3 regions of the Caballeronia sp. J97 genome follow, and region 3 is predicted to be linked to each of the others. Evidence: predicted binding sites of a transcription regulator. Region 3 holds the regulator's gene; each other region holds the start of a gene.
What was found. Region 3 encodes FNR, which switches genes on or off when oxygen is low (the NO sensors DNR and NnrR bind a similar motif). Its sites were predicted from a motif close to TTGATNNNNATCAA; they were not measured.
Positions count from the first base shown of each region.

Region 1 (12,475 bases), on a different contig from region 3:
TTCACGACCGGCAGCGCCTTGAGGTGATCGCCCGCCGGGCCGACATAGATCGTGTTGTTGTAGAACGCGGGCGCGGTGAACATCGGGCCGGTGATCGTCGAATAGAGCGGCTGATAGATGTGATCGGCGTTCGAATCGAACTTGCCCATTGAGTCGCGGTTCACGACGTAGAGCACGCGCGTCTTGCCGCCGCCTATCGCGAGATGCTGCACGTTGCCGTCGATATCGGTGACATCGGGCAAGACCAGCACGCCGCCCGAGCCGAGGTCCAGATCCTGGCTCGATTCCACCACGGTGTTCGACGGCTCGAAGTAATCGGACACCTGAAGCGCCAGCGTGGAACTCGGCGTCACCTTGAGAAAGCCGTTGCCGAAGTCGTTCTTGATGGGCATCTCCTGCGCGTTGATGGTCGCGTCGAAGGTGCCGTTGCCGTCGAGGAAATAGATCGACGCGCCATCCGACGCGAGGCCCGCGCCGCCCATCCAGATGCCGCCCATCTCGCCGTTCGGCGTGACGTTGACGATGCCCGTCTGCTTCAGCGTATCCGCGCTATAGCCGATCAGCCAGCCGGTGTAAGGCAGCGCGTCGCAATGCGAGCTCCATGCCGTATAGACCACGCCGTTCAGCAGCAACAGCGATGCGCGCTCGATGTACTGGCCGGGCGTGAACGGCACGACGCCGTTCACGCTGCCCGATCCGGTGCCGGGGTACGAGCCGGTGATTTCCGAAGGACCGCCGAACAGCTCGGCGCCCGTCGCGATGTCGATCGCGTGAAGGCGCTGGTGATAGGCGCCGCCGCTGTCCTTCGACATGCCGACGACATACATCACGCCGTTCGTCCCGCGCGAGCGATCGATGACCGGCGTCGCCGTAACGCCGATGGTCGGCGTGGTCTGGTCGCAGCCGTGATCGTCGCTCGGGACTTCGCCCGCGCCGAGGGTCGAGACGCGCCAGAGCCCGGCGCCGGTGTCGGCATCGAAGGCATAGACGCTCGCGTTCTCGGTCGCGACATACAGCACGTTATGCGTGCCGCCCGCGATCGGCACGTCCGCGAGAAACAGCGGCTGGGCATCGACGGCGCCATCGACGGTATAGAAGCCGAGCTTGCCGAACGTCGACGCATTGACGTTGTCGAGCGTGAGCGTGGTTTCCGCGAGTTGCTGCGCGGTGCGGCCGATGTCGTTGTGATACGTGGTGACGTCCATCGGATTCGAAGCGGACGGCCTGGTCGTCGCGGGAGCGCTCGAACCGGACGACGCGCTCGCTCCCGATGGCGCACTTGCACCGCTTGCGGACGACGCCGCCGACGAAGGGCTGGACGCCGCAGCAGGGCCGGATGCCGACGATGCGCCGCCCGACGTCGCGGCCGGATCGGAACCGGAGCTTCCTCCGCTGCATCCACCGACGATTGCTGCGACAGCGACTGCGATCACGCCAACCGATAAATGCCCTTTCATCTGTGGATCTCCGTTTCAGGAGGGGCCGGCCCCGGTGCCTTGCGATTATTGTCTGCGGTGGCTTAAAACGGGAACAGAACGTCGGGCGGCGGCTAGGCTTCGGCGGAATGGTCGGTTGACCGTGTGTATGCGTACGACGAATGTCATCGAGCACGCGTCTCTTACCGCCTGAAGATCGGAACGCGTCGAAATTACCCTCCAGGCGCTTACTTTATCTTCGGAAAAACACGGACGATCGGGCAGGAAGCGTCGACTCGCGAGCAGGACTGCAACCGAAACGAAAGGCACAGTGACGGCTCAGGACAGGGCCCGGTGTCATAGCGATATTTCTCAGTGAAGGTCTTGCCCGGTTCCGAAGGTTATCGAGGTGAGACGCTGATGAAACGCTTGACCGCTCAGGTGATATGCCATCCGCTCGTCGCGCTCGCGGCGTTCTATGCAACCGATCTGTTGACCCGATCCGATGCCGGCCTCTCCGGCGCGATGTTCGTGCTCGCGGCGAGATCGATATCGAAATTCGTGCAAGCGCTGCGTAAGTCGGCGACCTGAGCCGCGCCCGATTCATCTGACTTAAGCAACCGGCTAAGAAAAGTAAAAAATCTTAAATCGCGTAAGACGACAAAAATTGAACGGTTAGGCTTATCGCTTACGGAATGTAGGTAATCCACAAGATTGCCGCACCGAGAAAACATAGAACCTGAGAGCGCGATGAACCTACCCAGCGACATGATCTACAAAGGGCACGTACTAAGCGCGAGCGCCGTATTCGACGACGACCGATACACGGCGATGCTCGTCATTCGTGATCCGGGCGGCACGCGCCGCTCGACCGGAATGCTCGGCGAATTCGCCAGCGGCAGCGGTGCGCTGCGCTATGCGTTCGCTTATGGCATGGCCGAAATCGACCATCGACAGTCTGCGCAGGACCCGCGCCATTTCGGTGGCGCGCGCATTCGCTAGCACGCTGAATCCCGGGCGCGCCGCGGCATGCGTGCCGCTCGCGCCTCCGATCCCTTCGACAGGTCAAATCCATGATCATCTATCATCGGGGAGCGGCTTTTCAGCCGTTCGCCAACCGTGTAGGCAACGCGTTCGTCGCAACCGCTTCGATTCTCGAAGAGGACGGCCATTCGACCTCGCTCGGCAATCTCGGCGCGTTCGCGAGCAAGGACGGCGCGCTCGGTTTCGCGGTGCGCTGCGCGACCGCTTTCATCGACGGTGACGAATTGCCGCTGCCGCCTTTCCAGATGACGCCGCAATAGCGCCGCAGCGCCCGACGTTGCATGCGCGCTCGCCCACTGCAACGATGACTCACGCCACCGAACCCGACGACGAACGCGCCGCGCTCCAAACCGACGCGTCTTTCCGTTTGCTGGTGGAAGCGGTCGAAGACTACGCGATCTTTCTGCTGGACACGCACGGCCGCGTCGCCACATGGAACAACGGCGCGCACCGGATCAAGGGCTATGAAGCGCGAGAGATCATCGGGCGTCATTTTTCCGTCTTCTATCCGCCCGACGACATCGCCGCGGGCAAGCCGCAGAACGAACTCGCGATCGCCACACGGGCCGGGCGCGTGGAAGACGAAGGCTGGCGCATTCGTAAGGATTCGAGCCGCTTCTGGGCGAACGTCGTCATCACCGCGCTGCGCGACGCAAAGGGCGATCTGATCGGCTTCGCGAAGGTCACGCGCGATGTGACCGACCGGGTGCGGCTCGCGGAACTGCAGCATGCGCGCGAATTGTCCGCGCATGTGCAGAGCGCGCTGGAAAACGAGCGCGCGTCGATCGCCCGCGAATTGCACGACGATCTCGGCCAGCAGTTCGCCGCGCTGAAGATGCAGTTGTCGGCACTCACGCCCAGCGCGCAGGACGCGCGCTTCGTACAGCAGGCGCTCACGCAGATCGATACGATCATCGGCTCGCTGCGGCGCATCGCCGCGGGCCTGCGCCCGCCCGTGCTCGACGACCTCGGGTTGTTCGCCGCGATCGACTGGCTAGTCTGCGATTTTCGCCGCCGCTACGATCTGACGATCGATCTGGATATCGAAGGCGAGGAAGAGGGATTCGATACGGCCGCGTCCACTTCGGTCTTCCGGCTGGTGCAGGAAGCGCTCACGAACATCGTGCGCCACGCGCAAGCCGGCGAAGTGCGCATCGGGATCGTCTGCGCGCAGTCGCGCTGCAAGCTGACGATCGAAGACGACGGCTGCGGCGCCGATGTCACGCGTCCGCGCGCCACCGGCACCTTCGGCCTGCTCGGCATGGGCGAGCGCGTGCGTCAGCTGGGCGGCGTCATCGAGTTTCACAGCGCGCACGGCGAGGGCTTTCGCATTCTCGTGGACCTTCCGTTGAACCCGTCCGCCAAAGACGGCTGAGCTCAACACCTGCGAGGCGCGCATGTTCGAGAAGATTCGAGGGCGACAGCGCCGACCTGTTTTCGCGGTGGATCAGCGCGACCGACAGCCCGGCCGCAGAGGGCCGGCCGTGATCGCCGCGCGCGACCGGAAAGTCCGGAATCTCGATCAGGCGCGGCTCGACGAACTCTGAGCGCGCGCCTCGCGGAAGCGGAAGAAGCCGCTGCGCAGCATCACCGACGTGCCGCCGACCCGGCTCAGCACCTGCTCGGCGGCGCCTTCGATCGACGAGCGATGGCTCTCGAAAGCCTGCTGCAGGTCTTCCTCCCGCCATGACGCGGCGCCGAAGTGATCCTCCAGCGCTTCAGCCGAAATGGTGCATGCGATGCGCTCGCCGTCGGCGAAGGCGGCGAACGTGAGCGACGGAACATCGCCCTGATAGACAGGCGCCTGACTCGGAAACGTGATGATCATGCCGATACCTCGTGGAGCGTTGATCGGGGTGGTTCGACGCGAAGCACATATCCCTTAAGTCTTGGTCAACGTTTTATCCCGCGTATTGATCTGGATCAAAGTGGATCGGGCAGGCTTCGCTGAGCCAGCAGCCGCACGGCCTCGTCGAAGGTGTCGCGCATCGCCACGCTCGGATCGCGGTCCGTATTGCGCGGCACCGTGACCTGCTCGAAATCGCGCGTGAGCAGGACGAGCTGCGCGTCGAAGACGGGTTGTCCCGCGCCGTCGAGCCACGCCTTGATCGTGAGCCTGCAATCGACGATATCGCTCGCGACGCCCGCGAGCCGCACGAGCTCGACGCCCGCTTCGCGCTCGATCGCGCTCGATCCGGCGAAACCGAGGTAGGCAATCTGCATTCCGAGGCCCATGCGATTGTTCTCCTTCTCAGGCCGATGCCGATGGGCCGGACTTCACATGTCGTTCACGGCGCTCTTCGCACGCGCGAGCAGCACCGGGCATGTCGAACGTCTGATGAAAGCTTCCGCAACGCTGCCGAGCGCGAGCCTCTGCAATCCGGACCGCCCGTGCGTGCCCATGACGACGAGATCCGCGGGCATATGCACGACACGTCGTTGCAAGCATTTCGCGACCGTATCGGTCACGTTGCGCGTTTCGGCGAGTTCCGTTTCGCACTCGATGCCCGCATCGATCACGCGCGCGTACGCGACGTCCAGCGCGTGGCCGGCCTCCTCGCGAACGCTCACGCGATGCTGCGACGGGTACGACGAAAGCGCGGCCCCGTCGACCACGTAGACGATGTACACCTTGGCGCGCGCGCCGATGCGGATCGCTTCGTCGAGCGCGCGTTGCGAGCACTCGCTGCCATCGAACGCAACCATGATATTTCGGTACATCGTGTTTCCGGCCTGCACGGCTTCCCGCTCCGGCCGCTCCCTTTGGACTGTCTGAGCGCACGCATGGCGCGCGATCTGGATGAACGCCCCACTCTATCGCGACGCTCGCGGCGTCCGTTGACCTGAGTCAAGCCCATGCGCGAATGCCCGCGAGGCCGGGTTCCGTTGACTTGAGTCAAGCGGATCGCGGCGGGATCTCCTTAGACTCGGAGCGCATCCATTCTCAGCGGACTCGAGGAGTCATTCGATGAGCTACAAGACGATCCTCGTGCACCTCGATACGAGCGTGCGCGCCCATCCCCGTCTGGAGACCGCGTTGCAGCTCGCGAAGCGATTCGACGCGTATCTGATCGGCCTCTATGCGGTCTTCGAACCGAACGCGCGCGCCTTCAACGTGATGGCGGGCAGCGCCGGCTACTACGAGGTGCAGGCGGCCATGCGCCGCGAGCGCGCGGGCGCGCTGGAACGGCTCTTTCACGCGGAACTGACGCGCGCGGGCGTATCGGGCGAATGGCTCGCGCCGGGCGAGCCGGCGGATCGCGCGGTGCCGCATCATGCGCGCTGCGCCGATCTCGTGGTCGCGGGCCAGGACGATCCCGGCGATCCCGAGTCGTATATCGGCGAGAGCTTTCGCGAGCATCTGATCATGTCCGCCGGACGCCCGGTGCTGCTGATGCCCTACACCGGCTTCTTCGCCACGGTGGGGCAGGTTCCGATGATCGCGTGGGACGGCGGGCGCGAAGCGGCGCGCGCCGTTCACGACGCGTTGCCGTTGCTGAAGGCGGCCGGGCGCGCGAGCATCGTCACGGTCGATACGAAAGCGGACGACGCGGGCCCACGCATCGCGAGCGCCGATATCGCCGCTTGCATCGCGCGGCATGGCGTGGAAGTCGAGATGGTGTCGAGCGTGAGCGACGCCCAAGCCTCGGCCGGCGACATGCTGCTGTCGCGCGCGTCCGATCTCGGCGCGGATCTCGTCGTGATGGGCGGCTACGGCCACACGCGCTTGCGCGAACTCGTGCTCGGCGGCGCGACGCGCACGTTTCTCGAATCGATGACCGTGCCTGTGCTGATGTCGCATTGATACGGCCCCGGCACACCGAGTACGATGGAAACAACCGATCAACCAATCCGGGAGACGCCATGAACGCGGTGTGCCCGCTGCACGGGCCGACGACCATCATCCGCACGAACGCATACGGTTTTCCGGTCTATGCGTGCTGCTGCGACGACGTGCCTTATGTCACGCCGCCCGACGCATGCACGAGGGCGCCGACGCAACGCGGCGCCCCGTCCGAGTCGCAAAAGCCACGGCGACCGGAATCCGCGAACGAATGAACGCGGGGCGCGTGCGCCATCAGGCCGGATCGGCGGCGGCCACGGCGATGGCATCCGTTTTGGAACGGCGCGCATCGATCAGGCAGACCGCGAGCATCGCGATCACGCCGGGAATGGCAATGGCGATGAAGTTCTGCTGAAGCGGCAGGGCCTGGCTCACGAGGAAGCCGATGACGATAGGCGCGAGAATCGCCCCGCTGCGCCCGATGCCCGACGCCCAGCCGATGCCCGTCGATCGAATGGCGATCGGATAGAACTGTCCGGCGAACGCGTAGGTCACGATCTGCGTGCCGATCGTCGACGCGCCGGCCAGGCCGACCAGGAAGAACAGCACGCCGAGCGGAACCTTCACGCCGAGGAGGCCGATGGATACGGCCGCGAGCGCATACATCGCGATCAAAACGTACTTGATGTTGAAGCGGTCGGCGAGCCAGCCTCCGCCAATCGCGCCGATCATCGCGCCGAAGTTCAGCACGAGCACGAACGTGAGCGCCGAGCCGAGGCTATGTCCGGCGCCCGCCATGAGTTTCGTCAGCCATGAACTCAGCGCGTAGACCATGAACAGGCACATGAAGAAGGCGATCCACAGCATGACGGTGCTCAGGCCGCGTCCTTCCGCGAAGAGTCTCGCGATCGGCGAGCCGGGCGCGGCTTCACGGTCGGACAGGGAAAAGCTATCGGCCGGTTGCGGCACGTACCCGGAATCGACGCGCGGAAGAATCGCTTTAAGGCTCTCCGAGCGCTTGTTGCGAACCAGGAACGCCAGCGATTCGGGCATGTACTTCAGGATGACGGGCGCGAGCAGCGCCGGCAAGCCCGCGGCGATGAACACGGATTGCCAGCCATAGCGCTCGATCATCGCTTTGCCGACGAGCGCCGCGATCATGCCGCCGACGGAATATCCGCTGAACATCACCGTCACCATGGTGCTGCGGACCTTGCGCGGCGAATACTCGGTCATTTGCGCCACGACATTCGGCATCACGCCGCCGATGCCCAGTCCCGCCAGGAAGCGCGCAATGCCGAAGATCACGGGATCTCGCGTAAGCCCCGCTGCCGCCGTGAACACGCTGAACAGCAGCAGACAAATGACGATCGCGCGCACGCGGCCGATCCGGTCGGCAATCGTTCCGAGACCTACGGCGCCGAGCATCATGCCGAGCAAGGCGGAGCTGACCATGAATCCGGCGCTCGTCGGCTGAACGCCCATGTCGCTCATGATCGACGGAAGCGCGATTCCGACGACGGCGAGATCGTATCCATCGAAAATGATGATGAGCGCGCACCAGAAAAGAAGCAGCAAATGGAATTTGCCGATCCGGGCATCGTCGCATAGCTTTTGCACGTCTATTTGCCGCATGATGTCTCCATTGATGTAGGACTTGCTTTGAATCCGCGTATTTCTTCTTCGATCGATTCGACGGCTCGATGAACGCGCGCGTTCTCCTTGCTGCGTCGGAAACGCAGCGAGGCCGGGACGTGTCGATGAGTTTTTTTTGCGTTGACGGAACTGCGTTGACGTACTTGCGTATTACGACGGGCTTGCCGTCAATACGGCCACTGCCTTGATTTCGACGATATAGCCGGCCGCACCGCCGAGCATATGCGCGCCCACCGCGGTCCAGGCCGGCAGCGGATGCGTGTTGAGATAGCGGTCGCGCACCTGCATGAACAACGGCAGATCGCGCATGTCGGTGTGAAACGTCGTCACGTCGACGACATCGCTCAATGAAGCGCCCGCCGCTTCCAGCACGAGCTTCAGGTTCTCGAAGGCCTGCACGATCTGCGCTTCGCGCCCTTCGACCAGTTGCATCGCGGCATCGCGGCCGATCTGCCCGGACACGTATATCGTATTGCCGGCCTTGACGGCGGGCGCATAACGAATCTTCTCGTACACCGCCTCCATTCCGGCGGGAACGATAGCTTTGCGATCACTCATAAAATGCGTCTCCCGCGAAATCAACCGTTGTCGCCGCCGGCGACCGGCAATACCGCGCCGGTGATATAGCTCGCTTCATCCGATGCGAGGAACAGGATCGGCGCGATCTGTTCGTCGAGCGTGCCGTAGCGCTTGAGGAAGGTCGATTCGGTGACCTGCTTCACCGCTTCGCCCATCCAGATCTTTTCCTGTTCGCTATCGCCGCCCGCATTGCGCGGCACGCGTCGCGGGGGCGCTTCGGTTCCACCCGGCGCGGCGGCGACCACGCGGATGTTGCGCTCGCCGTATTCCATCGCCAGTGCCTGGGTCATCGCGTTGACGCCGCCCTTCGCGGCCGAGTACGGCACCCGCCGAATGCCGCGCGTCGCGTTCGACGACACGTTCACGATGGTCCCGCGACCGCGTTCGAGCATATGCGGCAACACCGCATGGCACGCGTACAGCGTGGGCATCAGCGAACGGCGAATCTCGGCGTCGATCTGCGCGGGCTCGAACTCCGCATATGGACGCATGCGGATCGCGCCGCCGACGCCGTTGACGAGAATATCGATGCCGCCGAACGTGCGCGCGGCGAAAGCCATCGCCGCTGCCGCGCCCTCGTAAGTCTCCAGATCCGCGACGAAGCCTGCCGTCTGCGCACCCTGCGCTTCCCTCGCTACATCGGCGACGAAGTCCGCGCGATCGACGAACAGCACTTTCGCTCCCTCGGCGGCCGCGCGCAACGCCACGCCGCGCCCGATGCCCTGCGCCGCGCCGGTGACGATCATCACCTTGCCGGCAAATCGTTGTGTGCTCATGCGGTCACCGGCGCGGCGTTGGGAGTGAACTTCTCGTAGTGGAAGCTGTTGGGCTTCACGCCGTTGTCGTCGAAGTGCTTGCGCACCGCATCGACCATCGGCGGCGGGCCGCAGAGATAGACATCGACATCGCCGTCATTCAGCGATTCGGCCGGCATATGCTGCGTCACCCAGCCCTTGCGCGGATGGTTCGAATCCGCATCGGCGACGACGGTGCTGAACGTGAAGTTCGGCAGCTTCGCCGTGAAGGCTTCGATGGCTTCGACCTGCACGAGATCGAGATCGCGCGTCACGCCATAGATCAGGTGAATCTTCTGCCGCGAGTTCGTGCGCGCGAGCACTTCGAGCATCGACAGGAACGGCGCGAGGCCCGTGCCGCCCGCGAGCATCAGCAACGGACGCTCCACCGCGCGCAGATAGAAGCTGCCGAGCGGCCCGGTCAGCTCCACCGTGTTGCCCGTCTGCGCGGATTCGAGCCATGTGCTCATCACGCCACCGGGAATCTTTTTGATGAGGAAGCTGATCTTCGTCGCACCGGGCGCCGACGAGAACGAATACGAACGATGCTGACCGCTGCCCGGCACATCGATATTCACGTACTGGCCCGGCAGGAACACCGGCGCGGGCGTGGCGGCATCCACGTCCAGTTCGAGCACGACGGCTGCATCGTTGTGCGGCTCGATCTTCGTGACCGTCGCGGCGAACTTGCTTTGCGCGGTCTTGCACGCCGTGGACGATGCCGGAACCGCGATCACGCAATCGCTCGACGGCACCATCTGGCAGGTGAGCACGAGACCGCTTTCCTTCTCGTCGTCGGAGAGCGCGTCTTCTATGTAGTCGTCGCCGAGATCGTAGTTGCCGCTTTCGGCGCGGCACTTGCAGGTGCCGCACACGCCGTCGGAGCAATCCATCGGCAGATTGATCTTGGCGCGAAAGGCGGCGTCGAGAACCTTCTCGCCGGCCTTGCATTCGACGAAACGCGTCACGCCGTCTTCAAAATTCAGTGCAATGTTGTAGCTGGACATGTTGCCTCCTACTTCCTGTCTCGTCACCGTGGGCGTCAGACGTGATAGACGTCGAGCACCTGACGGATATAGTCGTTCTTCAGCACAATCTTCTTGTGCGAAATCACCAGAATGTCGTCGACCTTTCTCAGCGTCACGAAGATCGTGCCGAAGAAATGGTCGGTGATCTTGTAGCGATGATTGAGCGTGTCGAAGTTGTAGCGCACGTCGACTTCGTTCTCGCGCTCGGCCAGCACTTCCACGTTGGTCACGTTGTGGCTCGTGCGCGGCTCGGGCATCGAAGCGCCGCTGCGCTCGGTCTTGATGCGGAACACGCGATCTTCGAGGCCGCCGCGATCCGGGTAGTACATCAGCGAGATCTGGCTTTCGTGATCGTCGGTGATCTGATCGTCGTCATCCCATGCGGGCATCCAGTACGTGACGTCTTCCGCATAGCAACCGAGCCACTCGTCCCACTGACGATCATCGAGCAGGCGCGCTTCGCGATACAGCGTCGCGCAGATTTTCAGGTAATCGAAGCTCATGACCGTGCCTCTCCTTGTTCCTTCTTCAGCGCATCGCGCATCACGTTCACCCAGTATTCGTGCTGGACGACGAAGAGACCTTCGTCTTCGCTGCGCTCGCCCGAGATGAGCGGCTCGATGCCCATGTTCTTCGCGTTTTCGTCGGGGCCGTGAACCCACAGCGGCGCGCCGCGCGACAGGTCGTTCCACATCGCCGTGATGCCCGCATAACCCGACTGGCACGCGCGGAATTCTTCCAGGTCGTCGCTCGTGCCCATGCCGGACACGTTGAAGAAGTCTTCGTACTGACGGATGCGCGTCGCGCGATCCTCCGCGCTTTCGCCCTTCGGCGCGAAGCAGAAAATGCTGACCTCGGTCTTGTCGACGCCGAGCGGACGCACCACGCGAATCTGCGTGCTGAACTGATCCATCAGGAACACGTTCGGATAGAGGCACAGATTGCGCGTCTGATTCACGATGTAATCAGCCTGCACTTCACCGACGCGCGCCTTGATCTCTTCACGATGCTGATACACGGGCCGCACTTCCGGATTCATCGTCTTGGTCCACAACAGGATGTGGCCATGATCGAAGCCATACACGCCCGCGACCGACTTGCTCCAGCTGTTCGCATCGACGGCCTTGGTGCCTTCGACCTTGCGGCGGCCCATCGTCGCGGCGTAGTTCCAGTGGACGGTGCTGACGTGATAGCCGTCGCAGCCGTTCTCCATCTGCATCTTCCAGTTGCCGTCGTAGATGTACGACGAATTGCCGCGCAGCACTTCGAGCCCGTCGGGCGCCTGATCGACGATCTGATCGATGATGATCTTCGTCTCGCCGAGATAGTCTTCGAGCGGCATCGAATCGGCATTGAGGCTGCCGAACAGGAAGCCGCGATAGTTCTGAAAGCGCGGCACGCGGCGCAGATCGTGCGAGCCGTGCGTATTGAATTGAATCGGATACTCGGTGGTCTTCTCGTCCTTCACCTTGAGCAGCTTGCCGGTGTTGGAGAACGTCCAGCCATGGAACGGGCACGTGAAGCTGCCCTTGTTGCCATGCTTGCGGCGGCACAGCATCGCGCCCTTGTGGGCACATGCGTTGATGACCGCGTGCAGCTCGCCGGTCTTGTCACGCGTGATGACGATGGGCTGGCGGCCGATCCACGTCGTGTAGTAATCGTTGTTGTTCGGGATCTGGCTTTCGTGCGCGAGATACACCCAGTTGCTCTCGAAGATGTGCTTCATCTCGAGATCGAACAGATCGGCGTTCGTGAAGATGTCGCGGCGGCAGCGGAAGACGCCGCTCTCCTTGTCGTCCTGGACGGCGTTTTGCAGCAGTTCGTCGAGCTGCGTGGCTTTGTCGGTGATGGCGGACATATGAGTTCTCCCTATGCGCGTTCCGGCGACGGAGCGCATGCATCGGTGTCGAATGAGTCGTGCGGTGATTCGGGCGACGGCAGGCTTGCCGCCGCCAGTGCGTGATTACGCCGTGAGGGAAGCGCGCGGTCGATGGACGATCTGGTTGTCCTTGCCTTCCACGAGCGGAGTCAGGCGGATGTCGAACTCGATTTCCCGGTACGCGTCGGTCTTCAAGCCGAGCGCCTTGCCACCCGTTTTTTCGACGACATGCGGAACCAGTTCTTCGCGGGTCGCGTAGGCGAAGTCATCCCAGATCAGCGGATCGCCTTCGATGT
Region 1 covers NZ_CAJMZL010000043.1:3,424-15,898, reverse strand. Annotated here, with positions in the region: gene U4Y90_RS32835 (pyrrolo-quinoline quinone) at 1-1,457, opposite strand, end outside; gene U4Y90_RS32830 (hypothetical protein) at 1,836-2,006, shown strand; gene U4Y90_RS32825 (hypothetical protein) at 2,166-2,417, shown strand; gene U4Y90_RS32820 (hypothetical protein) at 2,489-2,719, shown strand; gene U4Y90_RS32815 (PAS domain S-box protein) at 2,764-3,834, shown strand; gene U4Y90_RS32810 (hypothetical protein) at 3,857-4,006, shown strand; gene U4Y90_RS32805 (DUF1488 domain-containing protein) at 3,982-4,287, opposite strand; gene U4Y90_RS32800 (hypothetical protein) at 4,383-4,694, opposite strand; gene U4Y90_RS32795 (universal stress protein) at 4,737-5,180, opposite strand; gene U4Y90_RS32790 (universal stress protein) at 5,428-6,264, shown strand; gene U4Y90_RS32785 (hypothetical protein) at 6,324-6,518, shown strand; gene U4Y90_RS32780 (MFS transporter) at 6,538-7,878, opposite strand; gene U4Y90_RS32775 (RidA family protein) at 8,050-8,457, opposite strand; gene benD (benzoate diol dehydrogenase BenD) at 8,478-9,254, opposite strand; gene benC (benzoate 1,2-dioxygenase electron transfer component BenC) at 9,251-10,279, opposite strand; gene benB (benzoate 1,2-dioxygenase small subunit) at 10,315-10,803, opposite strand; gene U4Y90_RS32755 (Rieske 2Fe-2S domain-containing protein) at 10,800-12,158, opposite strand; gene catA (catechol 1,2-dioxygenase) at 12,264-12,475, opposite strand, start outside.
Region 1: a site for FNR is predicted at 5,346-5,359, ahead of U4Y90_RS32790 (universal stress protein). Genes of this name have one in related genera too.

Region 2 (6,705 bases), on a different contig from region 3:
CGGCGAATGGCTCGCGGGCATGGACCGCCAGGGCTACAACTTCCGCGCCTACGCCGTGGACGTCGCCGATTACGATTCCGCCCAGCACTGCGTTGCGAAGATTCAGGCCGAAGTCGGCCCGATCGATATTCTCGTCAACAACGCCGGCATCACCCAGGACACGACCTTCAAGAAGATGACCAAGGTGAACTGGGACGCCGTGCTGCGCACCAATCTCGACTCGGTCTTCAACATGACGAAGCCGGTGTGCGAAGAGATGGTGTCGCGCGGCTGGGGCCGCATCATCAACATTTCGTCGGTGAACGGCTCGAAAGGCCAGATCGGCCAGACGAATTACTCGGCGGCGAAGGCGGGCATGCACGGCTTCACGAAGTCGCTCGCACTCGAAGTCGCGAAGAAAGGCGTGACCGTGAACACCATCTCGCCGGGCTATCTCGCGACCAAGATGGTGACCGCGATTCCGCAGGAGATTCTCGACACGAAGATTCTTCCGCAGATTCCGGCAGGCCGTCTCGGCAAGCCCGAGGAAGTCGCGGCGCTCGTCGCGTTCCTGTGCTCCGATGATGCGGGCTTCGTCACGGGCTCGAACATCGCGATCAACGGCGGCCAGCACATGAGCTGATGCTTGCGAGCGGCGCGCGTTCATCGTCTCATCGCGCGCGCCGCTTTGCGTTTTCATCGATTCAATCTTCATCCGAAACCCGCGCCCTCCGGCAAACCGTGCCATGATCAACCTCATTGCAGGCACACATCTCCATAGCGTCGGTCATCTCGATTCGGCGATCGAACATCTCGAGCAAGTGCTGAGCCTCGAAGGGGCGAACTCGCTCTTCTCCAAGACCTACTGGCGCGGGCGTGTCGTGCAGACGCTTTCCACGCCCGGACTCGCGCCCTCGCAGCACTCGCGGCTGCAACGCCTCCTGGATCGCATCGCTCAGGCCTGAGCGGGAGCAACAGACCGCACACGCGGTCGATCGCGGAAAAAGCGCGCGGCGAGAACTCGCGCGGCCGCATGCTCAAACATCCGATCAAACAGCGCCTTTCCTCTGATCCGTGAAGAAATTCGCGGGCGCTTGTACCATTCGGGTCGTATCTCAAAATTCACGGTCCGCAAGCATGTTTTCCTACCTCAGCTTGACGTTCTCGACGCCGCGTGCGTTCGGGGCGATCGCACTCACTTGTCTGCTCGCCGCATGCGGCACGACGAACGGCGTGACGGCCGGCGCGCAGCCCAATACGTACTCGGTCACCGGCAAAGCGACGGGCACGCGCATGTCGTGGGTGACCGCGCGCAACGCCGCGATGGACGCCGCCTCCGATTACTGCAAGCAACGCTCGCAGCGCGTCGCGATCAAGTCGGAATCGACGAGCGGCGTGCGCTCGCTCGAAGAGCAGACCTCGACGGTATCGTTCAGTTGCGTGCCGGAGAATGCCGCGCGCGGCTGAGCAATTCTTTCGACGACATCATCGCCGCTGGCTATCGCGCGCCATTGTCGCGGCGACCCGCACGAACGACAAGGACGAATCAAGCTTTGATCAAAGCCATTTTGTGGGACATGGACGGCACGCTCGCGGAAAGCGAGTCGTTGCATTTGCGCACGCTGATTGCAGCGCTGGCGCATCATGGCGTGGAGGCGGGCGCGGAGATGCATCCGCTCGTCTTCGGCAAGACGGGACGCGAAGTGCACGCGCTGTGCCGCGAGCGCTTTGGCTTGTCGGTGGATTTCGCCGAATGGTCGATGTTCCGTGCGCGCGCCTATCTGCAAGGCGCGCCCGCGCTCGTGCCGCGTCCCGGCGCGCTAGAGGTGTATCGCGCGGCGAAGGCGGCGGGCATCACGCAAGCCATCGTGTCGAATGCATCGCGCATGCTGCTCGAAGCGAATTTGCGCGCGCTCGGCATCGAAGAGCCATCGCTCGTGACCATCAGCGTCAACGATGTGCGCAACGGCAAGCCGAGTCCCGAGCCTTATGAACGCGCGGCGTGGCTGTTGCGTCTCGCGCCCGAGGAAGTGATCGCGGTGGAAGACAGTCCGACCGGCGCGCATGCCGCCCTCGCGGCGCACATGCGCGTATTGGCATGGCCTTTCGACGATGAAGGCGCCGCGCTCTTCCCGGCACAAGCCCAGGTGGTGCGCTCGCCGCGCGAACTGGCGCTGGCGCTGGGTCTCGATCCGGCCTCGCTGCCCGATTGCGCCTGACGGCTTCGGTCAATCGGACTCGCGCAGCGTGCCGAAATCGCTGAGAACGATCTTGTGGATGTTCGACGCATGCACCCATTCGCGCGCCTGACGCTCGACGCGATCCGTGAAAGCGCGCGGCCCGCTGCAATATATTTGCGTGTTCGCGTGAGTCGGGCTCATCGTGAAGGCACTCTTTTGCGCGGAGAGATCGTCGGGAAGGTCGAAATGATGATAGACCTTGCCATGATGGCGCAGCGCGTCGAACTCATTGCGTAGAGCAGTGTGGTCGGCCGATCGGGCGAAGTTATGCACCTCGAATCTCCGGCCTGCCGACGCAAGCCGCCTCGCGATTCCCACGATCGACGCGGCGCCAGAACCACCGCAGTAGAGAATGGATCGCACGCGCTGGTCGAGCGCGGCGGGCGGAGTTTGCGGAATCCCGACGAATACTTCGTCTCGTTCGATGACCGGCATCAGGTTGTCGCGCATATCTTCTCCAATATGACCTGCCTCCTTCGCGAGCGGAAGGCGAAACAGTGTATGGATGGTATGGGGATGGCCGGCCCGGCAGGTATCGAAAGGGCAGGCTCGCGTTCAGAGTAGGGCGGACCGAAAGCGCCGACAAGGCGCTGTGCCGGCATACCAGTCATACAGCTACGCCGATAAGCGCGCGACACGGCCCCGTCGCGAAAGTGCCTGATTTCAGGGCCAGAAACGCAAACGAGCGACCGCAATGGGTCGCTCGTGAAGAAAACTGCGGTGCAACGGGGCGGCGAGACCCCGCGCAAGTTACATCGGATGGCCGGCCACGAAATTCTTGTACGACCAGTAAGCGGCCTTGGTCGTTTGACCGTCGGACTTCATCAGGCCGAAGTTGCCTTCGTTGTCGTCGTAGAGTTCGAACGCCTGGATCGACTGGATGTTGTACTTCGATGCGACGCTCTGGAACTGCGCCATCATCGTGCTGCCGACCATGTAGTTCGCGATCTGCTGATCCGTGCCGTAGTTCGGGCGCACGCCGAATTCGCTGAGCCACACCGGCTTGCCGAACGAATGCAGGACGCCCAGCATGTCGTAGCAACCCGTGCCGCCGCATGCGTGCGTCATGTCGCCCTGGTTCGAATACCAGTGCCATGCGGTGATGTCCCAGTTCACGGTCGGATGGCCGCGCGTGCCGTCAGGCTGCGAGCCGTCCATCAGCATCTGGAAGAACGCGTAGTGCAGCCACGTGCCGTTCACGACGATCTTCGCCGTGCTGTCCTTCGACTTCACGCCTGCGATCAGGCCGCGAATCACGCCGCGCGCGAGCACGAAGGGCTGGTTCCTATAGTGCGTCCAGCTCGTGCCGTCGACGTTGCCGGTGAGCGCTTGTGCTTCGAGCTCATTGCCGACTTCATAGTACTTGTACTTATAGGTGCTCGCGACCTGCTGGCCGAGCGTGTAGGCCGCGTTGTAGGCGTCCTGCTCGGAGTTGAAGCCGGTGCCGAGCAAGATCACGGGGTACACGGTCACGCCGCTGGCCGCCATGGTTTGTGCCATCGTCGCGATGACCTTGGCCGATGCCAGGTTGTACACGTCATTGCGATAGATCGTCGCGCCGATGTCCTTCAGTTGTGCGAGTTGCGTCGCCACGGGCGTCGAGTCGTACGCGCCGCCATTCGTGTTGCGGCCGTTCGCGCCGTAGAAGATGGACGTGCTGGTCGCCGCCTTCGCGGTCGACTCGGGCGCGGCGCTCTTGGCGGTGGCGTCGTCCAGGGCGGAGTCGCCGCCGCCGCAAGCGGCGAGCAACACGCTCGTGAGAACCGCTGTCGCAATTGCCGCGGCCTTGCGCGCGGAGAAAACGTTGAAGCTACGAAGAGAGATTTGGTTTCGGTTCGTCATTGTGGTTAGCAGTACGAATTGACTAGCGTAAGGCTCGTAAAATCCAGAACGCGGCCGGACTTTCCAGTGACATGCGATGCCGCGAGAGGACGCGGGCATCGCATCATTCCGTGCTGTCGTCAAGATGACATTAATTAGTCATCCGAACTGGCTGCGCAAAACAAGCTCGTCTGCTCGGCGCCGGAGTAGAGGCGCAGAGGGGCAAACCGAGCGGCACGGATTCACTGACGGGTCCAGCGCGCAATACGGCAATCGCTCTGGATGGCGGAGTCGGGCAAACGATTGCGTTTACCCGCATGGGCCTTACGAAATGACCAATCGAGCTCAGTTCGAAGGCAATGTCGCCGAGAAATAGGTAACGTTTGCGCGGTTGCGGTCAATATTTCCGAATCTTACGGAATCTTGGCGCAACATCGGCAACCGTTGCCGAAAACCTGACTGACGGCTGCAAGGTTATCGTCTTATGAGATGAATGTAAATCCCTGCAACAGTAAAAAAATCTTTCGTTGCATAGGTGTAGCAGAAAAACTTACTTCATAGGAATTAGCGGGACAGATTGGATATATCTTCGACAGCCGGAACCGCCTTGGCTATCAGGCGGTACAGGCTTTCGAGGCTCTCGCCCTCGAAGGTCGCCTCGCGGAACGGGTCGAAGCGTCTGTCGATGGCCGCGTCGATGCGCGCCCAGTCGACATCCAGAAGATGCCGAAGGGCTGCGGGAAGAATGACCGTCTCTTCGACACGCCTGTGGTTTTCGCAAAACTCGACGTATTCCTCCATGATCGTGCGCAGGCCGAAGAGCGCCGCTTCGCCTTTCAACTCGAAGCGCGTGAGCGCGTGCTCGAGATCGCGCAGACGCACTTCACCCGCGACGTGCTCGCGATGCAATTCGTCGAGCACCGCGTTGTACTCGTCGGTGCGGTTCCGGAGCGCGGCGAAGAGCAGACGATCCTCCATCGGATGATGAAGCTGCTCGGGATATTCGCGGATGTAGTAAAGCATCGCGCGCAGGATGATCGGATCGGGCGCGGGACCGCCGCTCCCGAGCTTGTGGACGAAGTCGAGCATCGCGGCCGTGACGGCAGCGAGCCGTTTGTGATCGAGCCGAATGACGTGAAGCGCAGTGCGTTCTGTTGTATCGTTCATGGCGGCTCCTGGCAGGAATGGATTCGCCTCCGCAGGCGTCTGGCGCGAAGGCATTGCCCCATTTTTTCATCGCGCGCGTCGGGACGATTGATGTGCATCAAGCTCACTGCACGCGACAGTCACGACAATCAGCGCACGCCCGGAGCCATGAGCGCTTTTCCGGAACGCTGCTTTCTTTTATGAGGGAGATGAACGTGCGAGCTGCCGACATCATGACGACATCGATCGTTTCCGCCAGTCCCGACATGTCCGTACGCCAGGCGGCCGGGACGATGGTATTCGCCGGAATTAGCGGCATGCCTGTGATCGACGAGAGCGGCAAGTTGCTCGGCATCGTCACGGAGGGTGACCTGATGCATCGCGCGGAGATCGGGACGGGCGTGCGTCAGCGTGCGTGGTGGCTCGAACTGGTCGCATCGACGCGTGAACTGGCCAGCCAGTATGTCAAGGAGCATGCGCGCAAGGTCGGGGACGTGATGACCACCGACGTCGCGACCGTGACCGAAACGTGCCCCGTCGCCGACATCGCCGAATTGCTCGAACGCAAGCGCATCAAGCGCGTGCCGGTGCTGCGCGATGGCAGGGTGGTCGGCGTCGTGAGCCGCGCCAATCTGATTCGCGCGCTCGTGACGATGGCGCCCGAGACGCCCGTCGATGTCGATATCAGCGATCACTCGATCCGCGAGGCGGTCATCGCCGCGATGGCGGACCATCCCTGGGCGCTGCCGCGGGAAAGCATCATCGTGGAGAACGGGACTGTGCATCTGTGGATGCGCGTTACGAACGAGGATGAAACGAAGGCCATTCGCGTTGCCGCGGAAAATGCGCCGGGCGTGAAAGCGGTCGTGACGCACGTCGGACCGCCGGCGGGCTAGCACCGCGCTTTTTTCAATGCGGCGTGGATCGGATAAAGTTCACGCCAGCGTTGACCGGAATGATCTGTCACGTGATGAATGCATGGTTGATGCATGACATCACGATCTTCGCGACCTCGTCCGCTCCGCCCGCGGTCAACTTCTTCTCCACACTGGATAGCTCGATCGAGCCGGCCATCTCGCGGCGTCGATCGCTCCGGGCGCGACGGCGTTGGCGCTGATGCCGTCGTGCACATGCCCGGCAGCACGGCCCGCGTTCAGAGAACTCCGCGTCGGTGCGGTCGTCGCTACCGATCCTCTTCGCGGTGCCAGCGTCGTTGACGAGAATGTCGTTACGACCGAGGCGTTGCGCGATGTCTTCGATCATCGCGTTGACATCGTCGCCGATGGCGACGTCGGCGCGCACCGCAATGGCCTGAGCGCCGAGGCGTTCGCTTACCGCGAGGACATCGGCCGCGTCGTTTTCGGTCCGTGATAGCCGATAGCCGCCGACGCGCCGCACGACGCGCGGGTGAGCCGACTGTCGCTAGCCCGATGCGGTCGTTCAGATCGAGGGGATGAGCGGGCGTGACGAGGTCCGGTCGAAGAAAAAAACCGATGCCGGGTTAAGGGCATCGGTTCTT
Region 2 covers NZ_CAJMZL010000062.1:255-6,959, forward strand. Annotated here, with positions in the region: gene phbB (acetoacetyl-CoA reductase) at 1-622, shown strand, start outside; gene U4Y90_RS35535 (hypothetical protein) at 726-944, shown strand; gene U4Y90_RS35540 (hypothetical protein) at 1,117-1,446, shown strand; gene U4Y90_RS35545 (HAD family phosphatase) at 1,533-2,198, shown strand; gene U4Y90_RS35550 (hypothetical protein) at 2,208-2,669, opposite strand; gene U4Y90_RS35555 (glycosyl hydrolase) at 2,970-4,061, opposite strand; gene U4Y90_RS35560 (hemerythrin domain-containing protein) at 4,605-5,207, opposite strand; gene U4Y90_RS35565 (CBS domain-containing protein) at 5,396-6,082, shown strand; gene U4Y90_RS35570 (SDR family NAD(P)-dependent oxidoreductase) at 6,150-6,584, opposite strand.
Region 2: a site for FNR is predicted at 5,295-5,308, ahead of U4Y90_RS35560 (hemerythrin domain-containing protein). Genes of this name have one in related genera too.

Region 3 (12,475 bases):
CCAGCATACGATCGCGATCATGATCTCGTTGTAGGGCACGCGCACGCCCGCGACGCTCGCGACGCCGGGAATCAGCGGACGCATCGTGATGGGATTGTCGGAGAAGAGATAGGCCATGCCCTGCTGGATCATGATGCCCCAGAGGAGCGTGCCCGTCAGCACGAAGATCTCTTTCTCTTCACGCGGAATCGCGGTGGAACGTTGAATGGGCCGCACCACCATGAAATAGGTGATGTACGCGGCGATCATCCCGCAGATCACGCCGAGCGGCGTGCCGAGATACGTGCCCAGGCCTGCTTCGCCCGCGAGCGCCCAGCCGAGCAGCGCGGAAATCAGCATCACGCCGCCGTGCGCGAGATTGAGCACGCCGGAGACGCCGAAGATCAGCGTGAAGCCGATCGCGCCGAGCGCATAGAGCGAACTGATCGCGAAGCCATCAATGAGTATTTGCAGTGGCAACATAGCGGCCCTTTCATGTTTTCCATGTCGATGCCAACGTGGAACCGGTCCCCGCAACATGCGCCGCAAGGCGCGCGCGCTTTCGACAGCGCACGCGCCGCACGACGAAAAGGCGCTTAGTTCGCGGCCGCCTGCACCTTCACGAAGGCCGGGAACTTGACCTTCGCGTTCGCGACGGACTTGGGCCAGATCGCCACTTGCTTGCCGTTCTGCCATTGCAGGTTGATGCCGGTGATATAGCCTTCGCCGTACTTCAACGCATGCGTGAACTGATCGTTCTTGCCGTAGAACTGCCAGCGTCCGATCGTGCCGACGTAGTCGGTCTTCTCCAGTGCATCGACCATCTTGTCGGGATCGGTCGAGCCTTGATTGCGATGAATCGCATCCGCGATGATGTACACGAGGTCATAGCTCGTGAAGCCGTCATAGGCGGGCGACACGCCGGCAAAGTGCTTCTGGTACGACTCGACGAACGGCACGGTCTTCGGCGTCATCGCGACGCCGGGCGCCGCCGCCGATGCCGTGATGACGCCCTCGGTCGCGCCATTGGTGTCTTTCCAGAAGCTCGTCGTCGTGGCTTGCGAGCTTTGGCCCGACATCGGAATCGGCACTTGCTGATCGTGCCATTGCACCGTTGGCTGCACGCCTACATGGCTGATGCCCGTTGTGATCGTGTCCGGATGCTTCGCTTCGATCTGGTTGAAGATCGGCGTGAAGTCGGACGTGTCGGGATTGAAGCGGATGTGATCCAGCACCTTCAGCCCCGCTTTCGGCAGGCATTCGAGGTAACGCTCATCGAGCGGCTTGGTCCACGCCGCGTCTTCGCTCATCACGACCGTCGTCTTCATCTTGAACTCGCCGACGAGCACGTCATGCGAGAAATCGCAGATCGACTGCGCGATGAAGGCCGAGGTCATCCAGCCGTGGAAGGTGTACTTGTAGTTGTTGTAGTCGTCGTGCACGCGCTTCGAGATTTCGTTGCTCGCCGCGCCCGGCGTGATGAACGGCATCTTCAGGCGCGCGGACCACGGCTCCATCGCGAGCGCGACTTCGCTGATATAGCTGCCGATGATCGCGACCACCTTGTCCTGGCTCGCGGCGCGTTGAAATGCGCGCACACCGTCGGAGGCCGACGAATGATCGTCATACGCGATGATCTGGATTTGCCGCCCATCGACGCCGCCCTTGGCGTTGATCTCTTCCGCGGCGAGTTGCGCGGCCTTGCTGATCGAGGCGCCCGCCACGGCGGACTCTTCACTGATGACGCCGATCTTGATCGGCTCCCCTGCTGCATGCGCCGTGACCGAGAGGCCCAGCCCCGCTATCGCCGTACCCGTTGCAATGACGGTGCTCATTCCCCGCCACGTCTTGCCCTTTGACATCATCAGTCTCCTCTTTGTAATCGATCGTGGAGCGACGCCAGCCAGACACATGACACTTGCAGCAATTAAGGATTTGCCGACAAACAGTAGCACTCGCCTTTCATGCACTGAATCAGTAATAACGATAAAGACGATCATGCGAAAAGATCATGAATGACCCACGATACTTTCGAATAGCTTGCGTAATAAACTCACGCTCGGCGAAGCAAGCGAAGCGGCGACAGTCGCGGCGACCGCGATTTTTTCCGTATTATCGAAGAAGGGCCGACGAATTCCGTTCGCCATGCGCATGCGAGCCGCGTCGATCGTCGCTCATTGTCCAGGACGACGGCTGCGTGCTTCGCATCGGCATCAATGGGATCGTGCGAGAAAGGGAATCGCAACCATGACCACGAAAGTGCTGATCGCGGACGATCACGCGATGGTGCGCGACGGACTGCGCCATATTCTCGCCAACGCGAGCGGTTTCGAGGTGGCCGGCGAAGCCAGCGATGCAGCCAGTACCCTGGCCCTCGTGCGCTCGACGCCGGCACAGGTGCTGGTGCTGGACCTGTCGATGCCGGGCCGCAGCGGCATCGATCTGCTCAAGCAGGTGAAGGAGGAGAACCCCGCTCTGCGCATTCTCGTGCTCACCATGCATGCCGAACAGCAGTACGCCAACCGCGCGTTCAAGGGCGGCGCGTCAGGCTATCTGACCAAGGAAAGCGCCAGCGCCGAACTGCTCGCCGCCGTGACCAAAGTGGCTGCGGGCGGAGCATACGTGAGCCTCTCGATGGCCGAGCGCCTCGTGCAGAGCCTGACCGAGGCCGCCGACGCGCTGCCGCATCAACGCTTGTCGGATCGCGAGTTCGAAGTGTTTCGGCGGCTTTGTGCGGGCGAGTCGATCAATCAGATCGGCGAGGCGCTGTCCGTGAGCGCGAAAACCGTCAGCACGTACAAGGCACGCGTACTGGAGAAGATGCAGTTGCCGCACGAAGCGGCCCTCGTGCGCTACGCAGTGCGCCACAATCTCTTCGATGACGAATGCGACGACGCCTGAGTGTTCGTCCGTCAGGATTTCCCTACACGCCTTCCAGAATTCCTACCGAACTTTCCGCCATCGCCGACATTATTCGGTGACGGCGTGACGAATAATTCAAGGGATAGATTCATCCAGCGCGCATCGAGACGCTGAGTTTCCCTGGTATCTGGCTCGTATGCGCGAATCCAGCTTTTACCGGAGGCACAGCATGTTCCCTGATAGCGAAGGCGGCTCCTACGCCCGGCCATCCAATGCGCCGGCGCCGCGTCGTGCTTTTCCGATCGCGCATGTCTCCCGGACGACCGCGACACGCGAGCACATGCGCTGCTCGACCTGTCTGATGCAGCGTGTCTGCATACCCAGCGGGCTCTCGTCGGATGAATGCGAGCGGCTCGACGCGATCATCTGCGCGACCCGGATCATCCGGCGCGGCGAGCCGCTCTATCGTTCCGGCGATGCGTTTCAGAGCTTGTATGCCGTGCAAAGCGGCTGCTTCAAAACCGTCGTCACGCACCGCGACGGGAACGAACAGGTCACGGGTTTTCATCTGGCAGGCGACGCGCTCGGATTCGACGGCGTGAGTTCCGACCACCACGGATGCGACGCGATCGCGCTCGAAGACAGTGTCGTCTGCATCATTCCGTTCGGCCTGCTCGAACTGCTGTGCCGCGAGGTCAAGGCGATTCAGCACCACGTGCATCGCATGATGTGCAGCGAGATCGTGCGCGAGTCCAACCTCATGATGCTGCTCGGCACGATGACCGCCGAGCAACGCGTTGCGGCTTTCCTGCTCAACATTTCGACGCGCATGAAGGCGCGCGGTTATTCACCCGCGCAGTTCGTGTTGCGGATGACCCGCGAGGAGATCGGAAGTTATCTCGGACTCAAGCTGGAAACGGTGAGCCGGATGTTCTCCAAACTACAGCGGGCAGGCGTAGTCGATGCGCGAGGCAAGGAAGTGCGGATACTCGATCAGGTCGGGCTCGAAAGCGTGTGAGAGGTTTCTCGATGTCTTTGCGCGTTTCGTCACCCGTTCGCGCCATGCCGCGTCCTTAGACTCGGTTCTGTCCGAAGCGGGCGCGTCGCTCGAACGCGGCCGGTGCTGCTCGCGCCGCGTGCCGGCGAACACAGCTAAGATGGACCCTTCGACACGTACGGAGGAAGACATCGAATGCTGACGATCTGGGGCAGAGCCAACTCGGTCAATGTGCAGAAAGTGCTGTGGTGCTGCGAGGAACTGGGGCTCGCGTACGACCGTATCGACGCGGGCCTGCAATTCGGGCGCAACGACGAGCCCGACTATCTCGCGATGAATCCGATGGGCCGCGTGCCCACGCTGGACGACGGCGATTTCGTGCTGTGGGAGTCGAACTCGATCCTCCGCTATCTGGCGATGCAATACGGCGCGGGCGGCACGCTCTACCCCGCCGAGCCGAAGGTGCGCGCGAGCGCGGACCGCTGGCTCGACTGGTCGCTCTCCACGCTGCAACCCGCCGAGCGTCCGGTCTTCTGGGGCTATATCCGCACCAGCGCCGCCGATCGCGACGTGAAGCAGCTCGCCGCCGCCGCGAGCGAAGTGGAGAAGCTCTGGCGCGTGATCGACAAGCGCCTGACAGGCCGCGGCTATCTCGAAGGCGACACGTTCACCCTCGCCGATCTCGTCATCGCCGCTTATGCGCGTCGCTGGTTCGGCATCGCGGAGCTAACTCGGCCCGCGCTTCCCGAACTCGAACGCTGGTACGCGGGCATCACGCAGCGCCCGGGCTTCGCGCGTCATGTCGCGCCTGCGCTGACCTGATCCGGGACGCATCGCCATGACTATCGAACTGCACGCGTGGAACACGCCCAACGGACGCAAGATCAGCGTCGCGCTGGAGGAAATGCAACTGCCTTATGCCGTGACGACGGTGAACATCACGAAGGGCGAACAGCACGCGCCCGACTTTCTGCGCATCAGCCCGAACAATCGAATTCCGGCGATCGTCGATCCGGACGGACCGGACGGCCAGCCGATCAGCGTGTTCGAATCCGGTGCGATCCTGCTTTATCTCGGCGAGAAGACCGGCCAATTTCTACCCGCGAGCCTGCGCGATCGCGTGCCGGTGCTCGAATGGCTGATGTGGCAGATGGGTGGCTTCGGCCCGATGCCGGGACAGGTGCATCACTTCCGCATGGTCGAAGCGGAAACCGACCGGCGCTATGGCCTTAAGCGCTATTCCGATGAAACGCGCCGCCTATACGGCGTGCTCGACAAGCGTCTCGCGCAAGTGGAATTCGTCGCGGGAGATTTGTCCATCGCCGATTTCGCGATTCTCGGCTGGGCATGGCGGCATGAGCGCCATCAGGTTTCGCTCGATGACTACCCCAATGTCAAACGCTGGTATGAAGCGTTGTTCGCGCGTCCGGCCGTCAAGCGCGGCTTCGAGGTGAAACTCGACGACCTCGCCTGACGCCTCGTCGCGCCTCATGCCCGGTGCCAGGAATCGGCCCGACATGAGGCGCCGGACTCAGTGATGCAGGCGATACTGGGTCGCCGCCGTCAGCTCGGCCTTCGCCTGACGGAGCAACGCTTCGGCTTTCTCCGCGTGACCGTCGAACTGGCCACGGCCATCGACGCGCTGCGCTTCGACGCGACTGATCGTGTCATCGATCATGTGCTGCTCGGCCTCGAAGCCGGAAAAATGATTCATGGGTTGCGCCATGGCGGTGATAGCCGTGAGCGCGACGCTTGAAAAAGCGATGCCAGCAATGATTCGTTTCACTTCGATTTCCTAACTATTTGAATTGCTCGAATCGAACTCTATGAGTTCGACGTACCCGTCCACGCGATGTCGACACGCATCGCAATGAAGGGCACTGCGGTGAATAACGCGCCTGCGCAAACGGAATTGACCCGCTCACCGCATGAAGATGTGTCGGCTGATTACGAGATGAGTGGCGCTGCAACCATCGCATGAGGTCTCGTGGACGACTGTGTCAGGCTCACGTAAGTCGCGCGCATAATATAAGAACAGGAGAAGCACAGAAGAATGCACAAATCGACAGGAGAGACGACCACCATGACAGCCAGCATGTACGACGATGGCCTTCCCAAGACGGCCGCCAACTTCGCGGCATTGACGCCGCTCATGTTCATCGAGCGCGCGGCATCCGTTTATCCGACGCGCGCCGCCATCGTGCACGGCGACGTGCGGCGCAACTGGGCCGAAACTTATGCGCGCACGCGGCGGCTCGCGTCGGCGCTCGCGGTACGCGGCATCGGCGTGAACGATACCGTCGCCGCCATGCTGCCGAACACGCCCGAGATGGTCGAAGCGCACTTCGGCGTGCCGATGACGGGCGCCGTGCTCAACACGCTCAACACGCGGCTCGACGCAGCCACGCTCGCGTTCATGCTCACCCATGGCGAAGCGAAGGCCGTGCTCGTCGATCGCGAATTCTCGGACGTGATTCGCAAGGCGTTGAAGGACGTGCCGCAGGATGTGCTCGTCATCGATGTCGACGACACGCAGTATGCGGGCGCGGGCGAGCGTATCGGCGAAATCGAATACGAGGCGCTGCTTGCGAGCGGCGATCCCGCATACGAATGGTCGCCGCCGTCGGACGAATGGAACGCGATCTGTCTGAACTACACGTCGGGCACCACGGGCAATCCGAAAGGCGTCGTCTATCACCATCGCGGCGCGTACACGAATGCGGTGAGCAATATCCTCGAATGGGACATGCCCAAGCACGCCGTGTACTTGTGGACGCTGCCCATGTTCCATTGCAACGGCTGGTGCTTTCCGTGGACCGTCGCCGCGCGCGCGGGCGTGAACGTGTGCTTGCGCCGCGTCGACGCGAAGACCATTTTCGATCTGATTCGCCGTGAAGGTGTCACGCATTATTGCGGCGCGCCGATCGTGCAGAATCTGCTCGTCAACGCACCCGACGAAATGAAGGCCGGCATCGAACAGAAAGTCCACGCGATGGTCGCGGGCGCCGCGCCCCCCGCCGCGATGATCGAAGGCATGGAGCGCATGGGTTTCGAACTGACGCACGTGTACGGGCTCACGGAAGTCTACGGGCCAGCCACCGTCTGTCCGCAGCAGGCCGAATGGAGCGCGCTCGATATCGGCGAACGCGCGCGGCTCAATGCGCGGCAGGGCGTGCGCTATCACTTGCAGGATGCGGTCACCGTGCGCGATCCGATCTCGATGGAGCTCGTCCCTTCCGATGGCGAGACCATCGGCGAGATCATGTTCCGCGGCAACATCGCGATGAAGGGCTATCTGAAGAATGCAGCCGCGACGGAAGAAGCGTTTCGCGGCGGCTGGTTCCATACCGGCGATCTGGCCGTCGCCTACCCGGATGGCTATGTGCGCATCAAGGATCGCAGCAAGGACATCATCATTTCCGGCGGCGAGAACATATCGAGCATCGAAGTCGAGGACGTGCTGTACAGGCATCCGGCGGTGCTCGCCGTCGCCGTCGTGGCGAAGCCGGATGCGCGTTGGGGCGAGACGCCTTGCGCGTTCGTCGAATTGAAGAATGGCGCGCAGGCGAGCGCCGAGGAGTTGGTCGCGCATTGCAAGAAGCATCTTGCCGGCTTCAAGGTGCCGCGCGCGATCGAGTTCTGCGAATTGCCGAAGACATCGACCGGCAAGATCCAGAAGTTCGAGCTGCGCAAGCGCGCGGGGTCCGTCGCCGCGATCGACGTCTGATGGAGCACACGACAATGAGCGAACTCGTTCTGATCGAACGCGATGCGTATGAAACCAGGGGTGTCGTCAGGCTCACCCTAAACCGTCCCGACGCGTTCAATGCGCTATCGGAAGCAATGCTCGAAGCGCTCGAACGCGCGTTGAACGACATCGCCGAATCGGATGCGCGCGTGGTCGTGCTCGGCGGTGAAGGCCGCGCGTTCTGCGCGGGCCATGACCTGAAAGAGATGCGGGCGCAACCTGCGGTCGAATACTACCGGGCGCTTTTCGCGCGCTGCTCGCGCATGATGCTGACGATCCAGCGCATGCCGCAGCCGGTCATCGCGCGGGTGCAGGGCATCGCGACCGCGGCGGGATGTCAGCTCGTCGCGATGTGCGATCTCGCGGTGGCATCGAGCGAAGCGCGTTTCGCGGTGTCGGGCGTGAATCTCGGGCTCTTCTGCGCGACCCCAAGCGTGCCGTTGACGCGCAACGTATCGCGCAAGGCCGCGTTCGAGATGCTCGTCACCGGCGAGTTCATCGATGCGGCGACGGCGCGCGAACGCGGGCTCGTGAATCGCGTCGCGTCGCCGGGCGAACTCGACGATACCGTGCGCACACTGGCCGCGACCATCGCCGCCAAACCGCGCGAAGCGGTCGCGGCGGGCAAGGGTTTGTTCTATCGGCAACTCGAGACCGGCATCGAAGCTGCATACGCGCTCGCATCGGAAACGATGGCCTGCAACATGATGGACGACGCAACGCTCGAAGGCACGCAAGCCTTCATCGAAAAGCGTCCGCCGCGCTGGGATTGAACGCTTCAGCTCACGTGCTCGACCGGATGCTTCTCGAGCCACGCGTTCTCTTCGTCGCTGTATAAGCGCGAACGCGTGAGAAAGCGCAGTCCGCTCGGGCGCTCCAGCGAGAACATGCCGCCGTTGCCCGGCACCGCATCGATGATGAGCTGCGTATGCTGCCAATACTCGTACTGCGATTCGGTCATGTAGAACGGCACGCCGCCGATCGCGCCGAGCTTGACGTCCGAACCGCCGACCAGGAATTCGTCGACCGGAAAGCACATCGGCGCGCTGCCGTCGCAGCATCCGCCGGATTGATGGAACAGCACCTCGCCGTGCTCGGCCTTGAGCTTCTCGATCAGGTCGATGGCGGCGGGCGTCGCGGTCACGCGCTGCACTTCGTGTTCGCTCATGATGTCCCCGTTGTTCGATCCGGCCGCCGCCGAAACCGGCGGCGGCCCCACGCGCTTTAGAAGAAGCCGAGCGGCTTGTCGCTATAGCTGACGAGCATGTTCTTCGTCTGCTGATAGTGGTCGAGCATCATCTTGTGATTCTCGCGGCCGATCCCCGATTGCTTGTAACCTCCGAACGCCGCGTGCGCTGGATAAGCGTGATAGCAGTTGGTCCAGACGCGTCCCGCCTGAATCGCGCGGCCGAAGCGATAGGCCCGCGTGCCGTCGCGCGTCCACACGCCCGCGCCGAGACCGTAGAGCGTATCGTTCGCGATTTCGAGCGCCTCTTCCTCCGTCTTGAACGTCGTCACCGAGAGCACCGGCCCGAAGATTTCCTCCTGGAAGATGCGCATCTTGTTGTGGCCTTTGAAGACCGTCGGCTTGATGTAGTAGCCGTTCTTCAGCTCGCCGTCGAACGTATTGCGCTCGCCGCCGGAGAGGCACTCGGCGCCTTCCTGCTTGCCGAGATCGATATACGACAGAATCTTCTCCAGTTGCTCCTGCGAAGCCTGCGCGCCGATCATCGTCTTCGTGTCGAGCGGATGGCCCTGCGCGATCGCCGCGACGCGCTTCAACGCACGCTCCATGAAGCGCTCGTAGATCGACTCCTGCACCAGCGCGCGCGACGGGCACGTGCATACTTCGCCCTGATTCAGCGCGAACATCGTGAAGCCTTCGAGCGCCTTGTCGAAGAAGCTGTCGTCGGCATTGAGCACATCTTCGAAGAAGATATTCGGGCTCTTGCCGCCCAGTTCCAGCGTGACCGGAATCAGGTTCTGGCTCGCGTACTGCATGATGAGCCGCCCGGTCGTGGTCTCGCCCGTGAAGGCGATCTTCGCGATGCGCTTGTTCGACGCGAGCGGTTTGCCCGCTTCGAGACCGAAGCCGTTCACGACGTTGAGGACGCCGGGCGGCAGCAGATCTTCGATCACCTCGAGCAGCACGAGGATCGACGCGGGCGTCTGCTCGGCCGGCTTCAGCACGACGCAGTTGCCGGCCGCGAGCGCGGGCGCGAGCTTCCACACGGCCATCAGGATCGGGAAATTCCACGGAATGATTTGCCCGACCACGCCGAGCGGCTCATGGAAGTGATACGCGACCGTATCGTGATCGATCTCCGAGATGCCGCCTTCCTGCGAACGCGCCGCGCTCGCGAAGTAGCGGAAGTGATCGATCGCGAGCGGAATGTCCGCGGCCATCGTCTCGCGCAGCGGCTTGCCGTTGTCGATCGACTCGGCCAGCGCGAGGCGCGGCAGGTTCTGCTCCATGCGATCGGCGAGCTTCAGCAGCAGATTCGCGCGATCGGTGACGGAGGTCCTGCCCCACGATGTCTTCGCCGCGTGCGCCGCATCGAGCGCGGCTTCGATATCGGCTTCGCGCGAGCGCGGAATCGATGTGAAGGGCTCGCCGGTGATCGGCGAAATGTTGTCGAAATACTCGCCGCCCGCGGGCTGCACCCACTTGCCGCCGATGAAGTTGCCGTACTGCTTTTTGTAGGGGAATTCGGTGCTCAGGAACTGCATCTCTGCGTGATTCATTTCTATGTGCTCCTCGCATGTCGACGTGAACGGGCCGGCACTGCCGATGTCCGGCGCCGGTCGCTCTTGTCTGCGAGTTCCATGCCATCGCGCGAGCGCGAGTGCGACGGGCGCGCAAGCCGCATCGTCACGCGGTTTCGCGGGACATCGTCAGGGTTTATACGAGGGCTATGCGCACTGTTCACATTCAGAACACCTGCCCCGCTCTGTAGCGATGCGATACAGCGACGATCGCATTCCGTCACGGTGCCCGGGATGCGCGAGGATTGCCGCGCGAGACGCGCCAGCGCTGCGGGCAAACGCTTATGGCACGAGTGTTCATATTGCAAAGGCTTGTGCAGTTGTCTATGGTCATGCCAGCCGTGGCACAGCGTCGCACCTATATGTCGTTTCAACGCATGTTTGGGCGGCGCGAAATGGCCTTGCAAGCGCCCGATGCGTACCGTGTCGCGCGCGCGCATGACCACGGCGGGCTGCTGTGCGGCGACCCCGTACGGCATGTCAAGAGCAAACGATGAGCGCGCACGCGCATGCATGACGCGCCACAGAGACCAGAATGAACAGCACAATCAATCAAGGGGCCGTGCACGGCCCGACAAGTTTTTTCTCGAAAGAAGCGACCATCGCCCGGCCCGGTTTCTCGCGCTGGATGGTGCCGCCCGCCGCGCTGGCTGTTCACTTGTGCATCGGGCAAGCGTATGCGTTCTCGGTGTTCAATGCGCCGCTGACGAAGATCATCGGCATCACGAAGTCCGCGCCCGATGACTGGTCGCTGACGACGCTCGGCTGGATCTTCTCGCTCGCTATCGTGTTTCTGGGCTTGTCCGCCGCGTTCGCGGGCAAGTGGCTGGAAAAGGTCGGCCCGCGCCGCACGATGTTCACCGCGGCCTGCTGCTTCGGCGGCGGCTTTCTGGTCTCGGCGCTCGGCGTCTACGTGCATCAGATCTGGCTGCTGTATCTCGGCTATGGCGTGATCGGCGGCATCGGGCTCGGGCTCGGCTATGTGTCGCCGGTATCGACGCTGATCCGCTGGTTCCCGGACCGTCGCGGCATGGCGACCGGCATGGCGATCATGGGCTTCGGCGGCGGCGCGATGATCGCCGCGCCCGGCTCCGTCGCGCTGATGAACCACTTCAAGAGCGCGACGAGCGCCGGCGTCGCCGAAACGTTTCTCGTGCTCGGCGTGCTCTACTTCATCTCGATGACGATCGGCGCGCTCGCGATCCGCATCCCGCCGGCGGACTGGAAGCCGGCTGGCTGGACGCCGCCCGCGACCGCGAAGAAGATGATCACGAAGAACCACGTGCATATCGACCAGGCGTTGAAGACGCCGCAGTTCTATCTGCTGTGGCTCGTGCTGTTTCTGAACGTGACGGCGGGCATCGGCGTGCTCGGCCAGGCATCGGTGATGATCCAGGAAAGCTTCAAGGCGTCGATCACGGCAGGCGCGGCCGCGGGCTTCGTCGGCCTGCTGTCGCTCTTCAACATGGGCGGACGTTTCGTGTGGGCATCGGCGTCGGACTGGATCGGCCGCAAGAACACCTACTTCGTGTTCTTCACGCTGGGCGCCGTGCTGTATTTCCTCGTGCCGCAATTCGCGAGCGCCGGCAATATCGCGCTCTTCGTGCTGGCCTACGGCATCATCCTGTCGATGTACGGCGGCGGCTTCGCGACGATTCCCGCGTATCTCGCCGACATGTTCGGCACGGCGTTCGTCGGCGGCATTCACGGGCGGCTCCTGACCGCGTGGGCGGCGGCGGGCGTCGCGGGTCCGGTGCTGGTCAACTACGTGCGCGCTTTTCAGGTGTCGCACGGCGTCGTCGGCGCGGCGGCCTACACGATGACGCTGCAAATCATGGCGGCGCTGCTCGTGATCGGCTTCGTTTGCAATCTGCTCGTCTCGCGCGTGCATGAGAAGCATCACATGAACACGTCGGTACAGACCGCAAGCTAAGCGTCAACGAGGAGATTCGCGATGAACGACCGCATCGATACTCAGGCAATGCACCCGTCGAATAAAGGACTGCTCCTGCTGTTCTGGGCGTATGTGCTGATTCCGCTCGCATGGGGCGTGACGAACACGCTCACGCAGGCGATCAAGCTGTTTCAGTAGTTCGCTGAAGGGTGCTTCCGCGCGCCGGCGG
Region 3 covers NZ_CAJMZL010000035.1:37,362-49,836, forward strand. Annotated here, with positions in the region: gene U4Y90_RS30680 (branched-chain amino acid ABC transporter permease) at 1-462, opposite strand, end outside; gene U4Y90_RS30685 (ABC transporter substrate-binding protein) at 576-1,814, opposite strand; gene U4Y90_RS30690 (response regulator transcription factor) at 2,227-2,880, shown strand; gene fnr (fumarate/nitrate reduction transcriptional regulator Fnr) at 3,071-3,859, shown strand; gene U4Y90_RS30700 (glutathione S-transferase family protein) at 4,034-4,660, shown strand; gene U4Y90_RS30705 (glutathione S-transferase family protein) at 4,677-5,312, shown strand; gene U4Y90_RS30710 (hypothetical protein) at 5,370-5,552, opposite strand; gene U4Y90_RS30715 (acyl-CoA synthetase) at 5,922-7,565, shown strand; gene U4Y90_RS30720 (enoyl-CoA hydratase) at 7,580-8,359, shown strand; gene U4Y90_RS30725 (DUF779 domain-containing protein) at 8,365-8,754, opposite strand; gene adh (aldehyde dehydrogenase) at 8,811-10,331, opposite strand; gene U4Y90_RS30735 (OFA family MFS transporter) at 10,888-12,285, shown strand; gene U4Y90_RS30740 (MFS transporter small subunit) at 12,307-12,444, shown strand.